2 linked regions of the Sinorhizobium sp. BG8 genome follow. The protein of the gene in region 1 interacts with the protein of each later gene in a pairwise test. Links are inferred from orthologs where the notes say so. Each region holds a gene or a part of one and is shown on either strand. Other genes may lie near its edges.

Region 1 (6,518 bases):
GCCGCTGGCTGGCCAATCTCGAATACAGGCTGAACGTTCAGCTCGTGCGCGCCTGCCAGCGAAAGCTGGACGAAGCCGGCATCCGGATGCCCGTCGAAGGCGTGAGCTTCAGCGAGGGCGGTGTGCGCGAAATGTTCCGGGAGAGCCTCTACAAGGTTCTCTCCGTCCACAGCGACTTCGATTTTCCCGAGACGATCCAGGGCTTCGTGCCGCTTCCGGAGCCGTGGTCCGGGGTGCTCGTTCTCCAGTACAAGAACGCAATGGCGGCGGAGGGGCTCTGCTCCGAGGTCAAGCTCACCGTCTTCCCCGTCGATGCCTCGATCTACACGCTCGAGTCGGACGACCCGGCGGAACTCGACGAGGTCTTCAGCCGCATCGCGCTGCCGACGTCGAAATTCGCGCCGATCACCCGCGACGACGTCAGGCACCGCATCTACTTCACCCCGCGGCGGATCACCTCTTCGACCGCCCTGCCCCTTCCGGGATCGGTCTACGGCCTGTCGCCGGAGTTCTACGACCTGTTCGACAAGAAGGACGCCCGGGACATCTTCTCCCTGACGCCGGCCGAGCCGTTGTGCATCCCACCGATCGCCGCGCCGACCGGCAACCGCGATCTCGAGGAGCGAGCCGCCATGCCGGTCCAGTTGGGAAGGGAATGCAAGCCCGACGACTTCTTCCCGAAAAAAGGAAACCTGACGTCCATCTATTTTCCGGCCGGATACTTCAGTTTCCTGAAGCGGGTGGAGAAGTCCGACTCCTATCTCTATTCGCTCATCCCCAACGGTTCATCGACCGCGCGCATCCTGTCGAAGTCCGCAAGTCTGAGGCTCAACATCCAGACACCCGATCCCGGCGGGGCCGCCGGCCTTTCCGGCCTTCTCGGTCATGAGACGCAGGAACAGGTCTTCGACACGGAGCCGGAGATCGTCACCTTCGGAACGGGCGGCGGGAGCGATGCGATCGAGTTCGGCTGGATTTCCGCCGGCAAGCCCGCCCACGCAAGGCCCGAAGGCTTTTCCCAGACGGCCCTTCTGTCCGTGCCCGCTTGGGCCGACGAGATCGTCGCGGAAGTCACGCCGAGCTGGATCGACGAGAGCGGCGAGGAAGCCTTCTCGCTGCCTTCCAAGAAATACCCGATTCCCGTGCCGCCCGACTACGAGATCTTCGATGCGTTTCTCGCCGACGGCGAGGTCTACAGGCGGCCGAACATCGACGAGCAGCTTTTCGACAGGAACGTCGTCCTGCACACGGGCCGCAAGGGCTCCGTGATCATTCCGGGCATCCGGCTCTGGCGAAGCACCGTCGTCACTCTCGGCAGCCAGAAGGCCGACGAGATCTTCGTGCTTCCGGACATGAAGGGCGTGATCGCCACCTTCAACATCATCGAGAGCAATTACGACGAGCAGAGCGCCTGCAAGGACGTCCCCGTCGGAAGCTCGGCTCCCCAGGTCGCCGCCACGGAACCCGTCGGGCCGACGCTCAGGCGGTGCAGCTACAAGCTGCCGCTCCGGGTCTGGACCAGCGAGGGCATGGACGCGATCGACGATGCCGTCACCATCGTCGACCAGCCGGCAGTCGAGATCAGGCAGGCGGAATCGCCGCCTTCCACGGTGCAGGCCGAAGTCGCAACGCCGAAATGACGCGACGTCCGGATCTCCCGGGCGCATGCTTATGGAAACAACGCAAACGGATGAGAGGAACGCCATGAACCTGAAAGCATCCACAGCCCTCGTTCTGGCGACGCTGATCGTCAGCGCCGCCCAGCATTCACAGGCGATCGTCGGACGCGAAATGGCGCAGGCCCTGGGGTATCATTGCTCCACTCAGCAGGGCGTGTGCCAGATACCGCCGGCCATCCTCGGCTCGATCTGCTCCTGCGGAGACGCCCAGGGCGTCGTGGTCCCGTGACCGGCGACGGCACGGACGGGCTCAGCCCGTCTGTGAGCGGAGGCCTCCCGGAGGTCGGGGGAGCGCGCAGCCCGGCTCCCCGGCCCGCGCCCTGATCGCGCGCCACCGCCGGGCCCGGTCCTCGTGAGCCTCTGGTCCCGGATCCCGCATGCCGAACGTGCCCGGCCGCGTCCGCCCCTGTTCCGGTGCCGGGAGAACCGCGCGCGGCGTGCAATCCGTTTCCCTTTTGTACTCTTTGCCTCTTTCCTTTCGTCCTGACTCTCTCCATATTCCCGCCATGGCCAGATCACCGAAAAAACCGTCGCCCTCGAGCCCAGGCTTCGAGGAAGCCCCGCAAGCGTCCTTTGAAGGCGCTCCCCTCTCCGGCAGCGTGTCCGACTGGGTGAAGCAGCTTGAAGCCGAGGCGGAGGCCTCCTCCATCGAGACGCAGCGCCAGATCGCCTCCAAGGCCGGAAAGCACCGCAAGAAGGTCGAGATATCGGCCTCCAAGACATCCCGGGGCGTCTCGATCGGCGGTTCGACGGACCCGAAGACGCGCACCGCGGCCGGTCTCAACCCCGTCGCCGGTCTCGACGTCTCGCTGGAGGAGGCCGACAAGCTCACGTCCGGATCCGGCGTCACCGCGACGGTCGAGGCCCTGTCGAAGCTGATCGAGTCCGGCAACCCGCTTTTCAAGGACGGCAAGCTCTGGACGCCGCACCGCCCTGCCCGGCCGGAAAAGTCGGAAGGCGGCGTGCCGATACGCATGATGAGCGAATACCAGCCGGCCGGCGACCAGCCGACCGCCATCAAGGACCTCGTCGAGGGCCTGGACAATGGCGAGCGCTCGCAGGTCCTCCTCGGCGTCACCGGCTCGGGCAAGACCTTCACCATGGCCAAGGTGATCGAGGCGACGCAGCGCCCCGCCGTCATCCTCGCGCCGAACAAGACGCTCGCCGCCCAGCTCTATTCGGAGTTCAGGAACTTCTTCCCGGAAAACGCGGTCGAGTACTTCGTCTCCTACTACGACTACTACCAGCCCGAGGCCTACGTTCCGCGCTCCGACACCTACATCGAGAAGGAATCCTCGATCAACGAGCAGATCGACCGCATGCGCCACTCGGCGACCCGCTCGCTGCTCGAACGCGACGACTGCATCATCGTCGCCTCCGTCTCCTGCATCTACGGTATCGGTTCGGTCGAGACCTACACCGCCATGACCTTCCAGATGCAGGTCGGCGACCGGCTCGACCAGCGCCAGCTGCTGGCCGACCTCGTGGCCCAGCAATACAAGCGCCGCGACATGGATTTCCAGCGCGGCTCGTTCCGGGTGCGCGGCGACACCATCGAGATCTTCCCGGCCCACCTTGAGGATGCCGCCTGGCGCATCTCGATGTTCGGCGACGAGATCGACGCGATCACCGAGTTCGACCCCTTGACCGGCCAGAAGACCGGCGACCTGAAGTCGGTGAAGATCTACGCCAATTCGCACTACGTCACCCCGCGCCCGACGCTCAACGGCGCCATCAAGTCGATCCGCGAGGAACTCAAGCTGCGGCTCGCGGAGCTGGAGAAGGCCGGCCGCCTGCTGGAGGCGCAGCGCCTGGAGCAGCGCACCCGCTACGACCTGGAAATGCTGGAGGCCACCGGCTCCTGCCAGGGCATCGAGAACTATTCGCGCTACCTGACGGGCCGCAGGCCCGGCGAGCCGCCGCCGACCCTCTTCGAATACATCCCGGACAACGCGCTGATCTTCATCGACGAGAGCCACGTCACCATCCCGCAGATCGGCGGCATGTACCGTGGCGACTTCCGCCGCAAGGCGACGCTCGCCGAATACGGCTTCCGCCTGCCCTCCTGCATGGACAACCGGCCACTCCGCTTCGAGGAATGGGACGCCATGCGCCCCGATACCATCGCCGTGTCCGCGACGCCGGGCGGCTGGGAGATGGAGCAGTCCGGCGGCGTCTTCGCCGAGCAGGTCATCCGCCCGACCGGCCTGATCGACCCGCCCGTCGAGGTCCGCTCGGCAAAAACCCAGGTGGACGACGTCCTCGGCGAAATCCGCGAGACCGCCGCCGCCGGCTACCGTACCCTCGTCACCGTGCTCACCAAGCGCATGGCCGAGGACCTGACCGAATACCTGCACGAGCAGGGTGTTCGCGTGCGCTACATGCACTCCGACATCGACACGCTGGAGCGCATCGAGATCATCCGCGATCTGCGCCTCGGCGCCTTCGACGTGCTGGTCGGCATCAACCTCCTGCGCGAAGGCCTCGACATTCCCGAATGCGGCTTCGTCGCCATCCTCGACGCCGACAAGGAAGGCTTCCTGCGCTCGGAAACGTCCCTCATCCAGACCATCGGCCGCGCGGCGCGAAACGTCGATGGCAAGGTCATCCTCTATGCCGACCAGATCACCGGGTCCATGCAGCGCGCCATGGACGAGACCGGCCGCCGCCGTGAGAAACAGGTGGCCTACAACGAGGCGAACGGCATCACTCCGGAATCGGTGAAGGCGAAGATCTCCGACATCCTCGACAGCGTCTACGAGCGCGACCACGTTCGCGCCGACATATCAGGCGTCGGCGGCAAGGGATTTGCCGAGGCCGGCCACCTTGTCGGCAACAACCTCAAGGCTCACCTCGAGGCGCTGGAGAAGCAGATGCGCGACGCCGCCGCCGACCTCGACTTCGAGAAGGCCGCCCGCATCCGCGACGAGATCAAGCGCCTCAAGGCGGCCGAACTCGCCACGATGGACGACCCCATGGCACGGCAAGAGGCGCGGAGTGCCGAAGGCACGACGGGGAGCAAGGCCGATGCGGCGCGCAATGCCGAAGGCGGCGACAAGGCCCCGTCAGGTTCCCTGTTCCAGAAACCCTCCCTCGACGACATGGGTCCCGGCACAGACACGGAAGTCCCATCAGGGAAGTCGCTGTTCCGCAGGAATTCCCTCGACGAAATGACCGTCGGGCGGACCGAGAAACCGGTGACCGGACACATCCCTCAGAAGCCGGATGCGGACACCAGAGCGCAGCGCAGCGGACAAGCGTCCGCCGCCGATCGTTCGGCGTCCCCGGGCAGCGCCGACAGCGTGAGCGAAAAGAATGACCCCCGCCCGCTCGTCCGCGGCAAGATCGGCGCCGGTTCCTACGAGGACCCGGGCGAACAGAAGCGCAAGGGCCGGACGAAGGGCAAGACGGGACGGCCGGGGCGGTGAGCGGTGTTGCTTTCTTGCTACCTCAACTTTCGTCATACGAGTCTTTCATGATTCGCCTATAAGATAAAATTGGGTACGATCACGATCGAAACCATGGCTATTCCGGATGATCTCCAAACCAATGAATATTGAGAACATCTCGGTATTATACAGCAGATAGTATCAGCCAATTTCGAAGGGCTAAAAATAAATGAAATCCATCGCTTTCTTCAATAACAAAGGCGGAGTGGGGAAAACTACACTTTTGTGCAATGTCGCCGCATACCTAGGAAATAATCTGAATAAAAAAGTACTGGTAATAGATGCGGATCCACAATGTAACGCCACTCAACTAATGCTTAGCGATGAGGAAATTCTAAATATTTATGAGGATAGAAATAGTTACACTATACACAACATTATTCATCCACTTTCACTAGGTAAGGGTTATAACGAACAACTGAAACCAATCTCCGTCCCATCGTATGCAGTTGACCTAATTTGCGGAGATCCAAGACTCTCATTGAAAGAGGATCTTCTGTCAAAGGATTGGCAGGATTCGATTTCTGGTAGCATTCGAGGCCTTAGAACATCGTTTTTATTCCAAGATGTTCTCGAACGCTGCGGCGACTACGACTATGTCCTATTTGATGTTGGCCCCTCCCTCGGCTCAATCAATCGGGCGGTCCTATTAGCTAGTGACTATTTCATAAGCCCCATGTCCATCGACATATTTAGTCTGCGAGCAATCGAGAACATTTCGATTGCAATAAATGAGTGGAGGAAGCGCTTAGAAATTGGAATTTCTCAAGTGGACAAAGAAGAGCTTGATGAACTTCCAAAGAAATTGAACTTCAATTTGCAATTTCTTGGATATGTTGCGCAACAATACACACAGAAGACCGTCGATGGAGAATCTAGAGTAGTTCATTCTTACGAGAGAATAATGAAACAGATTCCCAAAGTGGTATCTAAGAATTTTGTTGAAAAACTATCCGCAAAGAAAACAGATATAGAATATCGACTAGGAACAATACCGAATCTGCACAGTCTAGTCCCCATGTCACAAACAGCACGGAAACCCATTTTTCTACTCAAGTCGAAGGATGGCGTCAGGGGAGCGCATTTTAGTAAGGTTGAAGACGCCAAGAATTTGTTTGATGGCATTGCTAGCAAAATCGAAGCCAACGCCCGAGTTCTGAACGCATGATCAAGTGGAATCCATCACTCATTGACCGGATCGCTCGCCGCTCGGTTGTTATCCTTATTGGCTCCGGAGTGTCAGCGAATTCTACTGACAATAATGGCTACAGGCCACCCACATGGCACACCTTCCTTCAAGCAGCAAAAGCGGGTTTAGATACCGCTCCGACCCACCTGACAAAAGCAATCAATCAGTACCGCTACTTGGAGGCCTGCGAATATCTCAAGA
Region 2 (6,571 bases), 280 kb from region 1 along the record:
TGCTCAAGGAGGTCGGAGACGTAGCCGATGTGCAGGCGAAAGCCGCCGATCCCCGAATCTCGGCTTTCGTTCTCGGCCCGGGCTTCGGCGACCTGAAGAAAGCGCGGGCCCTGGTGCTGGCGCTGTCGGATCGGCCGCTCGTGCTCGACGCAGACGGCATAACGGCATTCCGGGAGGATCCGGATGTCCTGTTCTCCGCGTTCCGAGAGGGACCGGTGCGACTCGTGCTGACGCCGCACGACGGCGAATTCGCGCGACTGTTTCCCGATCTTGCTGCCGACACGGAGCTGTCCAAGGTAGAGCGCGCCAGGAAGGCGGCCGCGCGCAGCCATGCGGTCGTCGTGATGAAGGGAGCGGATACTGTGATCGCCGCGCCGGACGGGCGCGCCCTCGTCAACGAAAATGCTCCGCCCTGGCTCGCGACCGCAGGATCCGGCGACGTTTTGGCTGGCATCGTTGGCGCCCACCTCGCCAAGGGCATGCCTGCCTTCGAGGCGGCGGCTGCCGCCGTCTGGCGTCATGGAGAGGCAGGCGAACGGGCAGGCGAGGGGATGACGGCAGAGGATCTTGCGGCGTCAATCCGCCCTATCGGTCAAGCCGCCTCCTGAGGTGTTCCCGGCCTGCTCAGCCGGTCCTCTTCTTAAGTTCGCGCGCACCGTTCGGCGCGTTCACCTTTCCCTCGTGAATGAAGAAGGCGAAGACATCTCGCGGCTTGTTCGCGGGCGTGTGGTCGGGATCGATCCGAGGTAGATCGCCGGGCTCGCCGCCTTCGGCCCAGCGCGCCACCCTGTCGGCCCACCGGTCCAGCCTTCCGGGTTCGTAGCAGGTGAGCACATTGTCGTTTCCCTTCTGCAGCCGGGCGTAGACGAAATCCGTCGTCACATCGGCGATCTCGGGATAATCAGCGTGTTCAGCGTAAACGATGGCGACTTTGTGCTTGCGCGCGAGCTTCGCAAATTCCGGAACCATGAAGGAGGGATGGCGCACCTCCAGGGCGTGGCGCAGCGTCAGTCCGTCCTGCTTCTCCGGCAGCAACGCCAGAAAGGCGGTGAAATCTTCGGGCTCGAATTTCTTCGTCGGCGCGAACTGCCAGAGTATCGGCCCAAGATGCGGCCCGAGTTCGGTCAGTCCCTGTGTCAGAAAACGCTCCATCGACTCGCCCGCACTCGCCAGAACCTTGCGGTTTGTCACAAAGCGGCTTGCCTTGAGCGTGAAAATGAAGCCCTCCGGCACTTCGGAGGCCCATTTGGCGAATGTCTCGGGCTTCTGCGAGCTGTAATAGGTACCGTTGACCTCGATCGCCGTCAGCTCCCGGCTCGCATATTCGAGCTGTTTCTTCTTCGGCAGCTTCTCCGGATAGAACGTTCCTTCCCATGGATCGAAGGTCCACCCGCCTATGCCGGTGCGGATCGTGCCGGTTTTGGTCATGCTGTTCCCCATCGAAGTTAGCTGGAACCTTGGCCGGCCCACGTGAACCGGCCTCGAGAAGATCTGAACGCGTGTGACGGCAGAAGGTGACTGAGCTCCGGATCAGAGTCACGCAAATCTGACCGGCCGTTCGAGGGGAAGGATCATGGAGCACGACCATGAACCCTTCATGCAGTCTGCTCGCGACGCCGCCCCCAGAAGAACCCGTGACCGCCGGTCACGAGCTGTCCCTCACTCCGCGGCTTCGGCCTTTCGTTGTGGACGCCGCTCGAGCAATTCCTTGAGAAACTTTCCGGTGTAGGACCGATCCACCTTCACCACCTGTTCCGGCGTACCTTCGGCAATGACCTCGCCGCCGCCATCGCCGCCCTCGGGTCCGAAATCGATGACCCAGTCCGCCGTCTTGATGACTTCGAGGTTGTGTTCGATCACCACGACCGAATTGCCCTGGTTCACCAGCTCGTGCAGCACCTCGAGCAGCTTCGCAACGTCGTGGAAATGCAGGCCCGTTGTGGGTTCGTCCAGGATATAGAGCGTGCGACCAGTCGAGCGCTTTGACAGTTCCTTTGCCAGCTTGACGCGCTGCGCCTCGCCGCCCGAGAGCGTATTCGCCTGCTGGCCGACCTTGATGTAGCCGAGGCCCACCTGGTTCAGCGTCACCAGCTTGTCGCGCACGGCAGGCACGGCCGCGAAGAACTCGACGCCTTCCTCCACGGTCATGTCGAGCACATCGGCGATCGACTTGCCCTTGAAGTGCACGTCCAGCGTTTCCCGGTTGTACCGTTTGCCGTGGCAGACGTCGCAAGTGACATAGACGTCTGGCAGGAAGTGCATCTCGATCTTGATGACGCCGTCGCCCTGGCAGGCTTCGCAGCGCCCGCCCTTCACGTTGAAGGAGAAGCGCCCCGGCTGGTAGCCGCGCGCCTTTGCCTCCGGCAATCCGGCGAACCAGTCGCGGATCGGCGTGAAGGCCCCGGTGTATGTCGCCGGGTTCGAGCGCGGCGTCCGGCCGATCGGGGACTGGTCGATATCGATGACCTTGTCGATGAATTCGAAGCCGTCGATGCGATCGTGCTCGGCAGGGTTTTCGCGCGCGCCCATGATGCGGCGCGCCGCCGACTTGTAGAGCGTTTCGATGAGGAAGGTCGACTTGCCTCCGCCGGAAACGCCGGTGACAGCGGTAAAGACACCAAGCGGGATCGAAGCAGTCACGTTCTTTAGGTTGTTGGCTCGCGCGCCGACGACCGTGATCTCCCGCTTCTTCTTCGGCTTGCGGCGTTCGGCCGGCACCGCCACGGAAAGTTCGCCCGAAAGGTACTTGCCCGTAAGCGATTTCGGGTTCGCCATGATGTCGGCGGGCGCGCCCTGCGCAATCACTTCGCCACCATGGATGCCCGCCGCCGGGCCGATGTCGACGACATAGTCTGCGGTCAGGATCGCGTCTTCGTCATGCTCCACGACGATCACGGTATTGCCGATATCACGAAGATGGCGAAGCGTCTCCAGAAGGCGGGCATTGTCACGCTGATGAAGGCCGATCGACGGCTCGTCGAGGACGTAGAGCACGCCGGTGAGGCCGGAACCTATCTGCGAGGCGAGCCGGATGCGCTGGCTTTCGCCACCGGACAAAGTTCCGGAATTGCGCGAAAGGCTCAGATATTCCAGCCCGACATCGTTGAGGAAGCGCAGCCTCTCGCGGATTTCCTTGAGGATGCGGACCGCGATCTCGTTCTGCTTGGCGTTCATGTGGTCCGGCAGCTTGTCGAACCAGTCGCGTGCGACGCGGATCGACATCTCGGTCACTTCGCCGATATGCAACTTGTCGATCTTGACGGCGAGCGCCTCGGGTTTCAGGCGGTAGCCGTTGCAGGCCGGGCAGGGGGCCGCCGACATGTAACGCTCGATTTCCTCGCGCGCCCATGCAGAATCGGTTTCCTTCCAGCGTCGTTCGAGGTTCGTCACGATCCCCTCGAAAGACTTGGTCGTCTTGTAGGAGCGCGCGCCGTCCTGGTAATTGAACTCCACCTTCTCGCGGGTGCCGTGCAGGATCGCGTCCTGAGCCTCCTCGGAAAGGTCCGACCAGCGGTTCGAAAGCTTGAAGCCATAGGCGGCGCCGAGGGCTTCCAGCGTCTGATTGTAGTAGGGCGAGGACGACTTCGCCCATGGCGCGATGGCGCCATCCCGCAGGGTGCGCTGCGGTTCGGGAACGATGAGGTCTTCGTCGATCTTCTGCTGGCTTCCCAGACCGTCGCAGGTGGAGCATGCGCCGAAGGGATTGTTGAAGGAAAAGAGCCGGGGCTCGATCTCGGAAATGGTGAAGCCGGAAACAGGGCAGGCAAACTTCTCCGAGAACAGCACCCGTTCATGCGTCTCGTTGAGCGACTTGTTTGCACTTCCGCCTGCTGCCGTTTCTTCCGGTGGCAGGGGCTTGTCCGCGAATTCGGCGATCGCGAGACCGTCCGCAAGCGTCAGACATGTTTCGATGCTGTCGGCCAGGCGTGCGGCTAGGTCCGGCCGGACCACGATCCGATCGACCACGACGTCGATGTCGTGCTTGTATTTCTTGTCGAGGGCAGGCGCGTCTGCGATCTCGTAGAACTGGCCGTCGATCTTGACGCGCTGGAAGCCCTTTTTCATGAGCTCCGCCAGTTCCTTCTTGTATTCTCCCTTACGGCCTCTGACGACCGGCGCCAGGATATAGAGCCGCGTACCTTCGCCCATGTCGAGGACACGGTCGACCATCTGGCTGACGGTCTGGCTCTCGATCGGAAGTCCGGTCGCCGGAGAATAAGGCACGCCGACGCGGGCGAACAGCAGGCGCATGTAGTCGTAGATCTCGGTGACTGTCCCTACCGTCGATCGGGGATTGCGCGAAGTCGTCTTCTGCTCGATGGAGATCGCGGGAGACAGGCCATCGATCTGGTCGACATCGGGCTTTTGCATCATCTCGAGGAACTGGCGGGCATATGCCGACAGGCTCTCGACGTAGCGGCGCTGGCCCTCCGCATAGATCGTGTCGAAGGCAAGCGAGGACTTGCCCGAGCCGGAAAGTCCGGTCATCACGATCAGCTTGTTGCGGGGCAGATCCAGGTCGATGCCCTTGAGGTTATGTTCGCGCGCGCCGCGGATGGAGATGGTCTTTAGTTCGCTCATGGTGTCCAGCGTGAGGATCTCGTTTGCGCATCCTATGTAGGGACTGACGACAGCCTGTCCATGCGCTTCGGGATAAATCCGTGCCTGTTTCCGATTCGGTTGACAAGATACTAGGGATTTTCTAGAACAAAAAAAGAACAAATTGCAGGTGGAATTTCATCTGTGGATTACTGGCTTCGCGGGGCGGCGCCGGCGGTCGGCAATCGATAAGATGGATGGATTGCATTTTAACGAAACCGGGCTCGCCTGGTGCGGTGACAGGAACAAAAGCGATGGCTGGTAGCGTCAACAAGGTTATCTTGATCGGAAACGTCGGGGCGGACCCGGAAATCCGGCGCACGCAGGACGGCCGCCCGATCGCCAACCTGCGGATCGCGACGTCGGAGACGTGGCGGGACCGCAATTCCGGCGAACGCCGGGAAAAGACGGAATGGCACACGGTCGTGGTTTTCAACGAAGGCCTGTGCAAGGTCGTCGAACAGTACGTGAAGAAGGGCGCCAAGCTCTACATCGAGGGCGCGCTGCAGACGCGGAAGTGGCAGGATCAGAACGGCAACGACCGTTATTCGACGGAAGTCGTCCTGCAGGGCTTTGGCTCGACGCTGACGATGCTCGACGGTCGCGGCGAGGGCGGTGGCGACCGTCGCGGGGGGGCGGACTTCGGCGGTGCGCCGAGCTACGACGACTATGGATCCCAGCCGTCCTCCTCGTCCTCGAGCCGGTCGAGCAGCTCGGCCTCGTCATTCTCGCGCGACATGGACGACGACATCCCGTTCTGATCGCTTCGCAATAGCGATCCCGCCTTTCGGCTCATTGATGCCACCTCCTGCTGACCGCAAGGGGTGGCATGTTTGTTTGCGCTCCAACCCCGCAGCCAAAGCACGGAGCCTGACATGTGGAACGCTGCAGCGCCAACGCTGCTGTATCGACAAAGGCAGCTTTCGCGCGGCAGAGGTTGCGTGTCGTCGAGCTGATCAGGGGCCGGTGTAGACGGACAACGTAGCTCTCAGCCCGTCGATCACGAATTGCACCGCAAGGGCGGCGAGGATCACGCCAAGCAATCGGGTAAGGATCGCCCGGCCGGTAACCCCCAGGAACCGGTCGATGCGCTCCGCGACGACGAGCGCGAGAAAGAGCACGAGAAGGCAAATCGCGATAACCGCAATGAGGCCCGCCCGCTGCACCGGCGTGGGGAAGGATCCCGCAAGCAGGATGGTCGCCGAAATCGCGCCCGGACCCGCGATCAGGGGCAGGGCGAGGGGAAAGACCGCAATGTTGTGAATGTGGTCCTTGGTGATCGCCACCTCGCTGGTCTTCTCCTTGCGGTCCTGCCGGCGCTCGAAAATCATCTCGAACGCGATCCAGAACAGGAGAAAGCCTCCGGCGATGCGGAAGGCGCCGATGGAGATACCGAGCAGGCCCAGCAGGCTCGCGCCGGTCAAGGCGAATGCTGTCAGAATGCAGAAAGCGATGATCGTGCCGCGAAGCGCTACCTGCTTTCGCTGGGCGCGGTTCATGCCGATGGTCAGTCCGAGAAAGAGCGGCGCCAGTCCGGGTGGATCGATGGTTACGAGCAGCGTGGTGGTTGCGTTGACCAGCTGATCCACGTTGAGCATCGGCTGCGTCTCCCCGCCACCCCTTGCGCTCCGGGACGAGCCCCGGTACGACAATTGTTAGACGAGGGCGGGACCGAGGGGAAGGCCCACGAACCCCAATCGCCGATTGCGCCACCAAATCGCGCCAATTGGCGGATTTTCTGGGAAAAGCCTGTTCAAAACTGCCGCCAAAATTGGCGCCGGCAGTTGCTGTAGGCTATAAAAACAAGAATGATTCTTAGCAAAGATCGTGATCAAAATTGACCGAACAAACGACCCCCGGCGGCAAGAACCCTCCCGGCATTGAGCCCATCTCGATTATCGAGGAAATGCAGCGGTCCTATCTCGACTACGCCATGAGCGTGATCGTGAGCCGCGCGCTTCCCGATGTGCGT

Evidence for each region.
Region 2: the proteins of uvrB (region 1) and uvrA interact in binary tests that used the Escherichia coli proteins (3 or more experiments, as listed by UniProt). The link is inferred for Sinorhizobium sp. BG8 from one-to-one orthologs.

Annotation. Positions count from the first base shown.
Region 1 is NZ_CP044011.1:3,241,138-3,247,655, forward strand. The notes cover bases 1,850-5,307. They hold uvrB (excinuclease ABC subunit UvrB), read left to right. Parts: upstream 1,850-2,185; coding sequence 2,186-5,107; downstream 5,108-5,307. Other genes in these bases: F3Y30_RS15305 (hypothetical protein), read left to right, coding at 1,850-1,908; F3Y30_RS15315 (AAA family ATPase), read left to right, coding at 5,298-5,307. Outside these bases: F3Y30_RS15300 (hypothetical protein), read left to right, coding at 1-1,640; more of F3Y30_RS15305, read left to right, coding at 1,705-1,849; more of F3Y30_RS15315, read left to right, coding at 5,308-6,296; F3Y30_RS15320 (SIR2 family protein), read left to right, coding at 6,293-6,518. UniProt on the Escherichia coli protein: The UvrABC repair system catalyzes the recognition and processing of DNA lesions. A damage recognition complex composed of 2 UvrA and 2 UvrB subunits scans DNA for abnormalities.
Region 2 is NZ_CP044011.1:2,959,394-2,965,964, reverse strand. What follows is about bases 1,460-4,970. They hold uvrA (excinuclease ABC subunit UvrA), read right to left. Parts: upstream 4,582-4,970; coding sequence 1,660-4,581; downstream 1,460-1,659. Other genes in these bases: F3Y30_RS14020 (single-stranded DNA-binding protein), read left to right, coding at 4,854-4,970. In the rest of the region: F3Y30_RS14035 (NAD(P)H-hydrate dehydratase), read left to right, coding at 1-608; F3Y30_RS14030 (DUF72 domain-containing protein), read right to left, coding at 625-1,428; more of F3Y30_RS14020, read left to right, coding at 4,971-5,360; F3Y30_RS14015 (MarC family protein), read right to left, coding at 5,556-6,197; gyrA (DNA gyrase subunit A), read left to right, coding at 6,437-6,571. UniProt on the Escherichia coli protein: The UvrABC repair system catalyzes the recognition and processing of DNA lesions. UvrA is an ATPase and a DNA-binding protein. A damage recognition complex composed of 2 UvrA and 2 UvrB subunits scans DNA for abnormalities.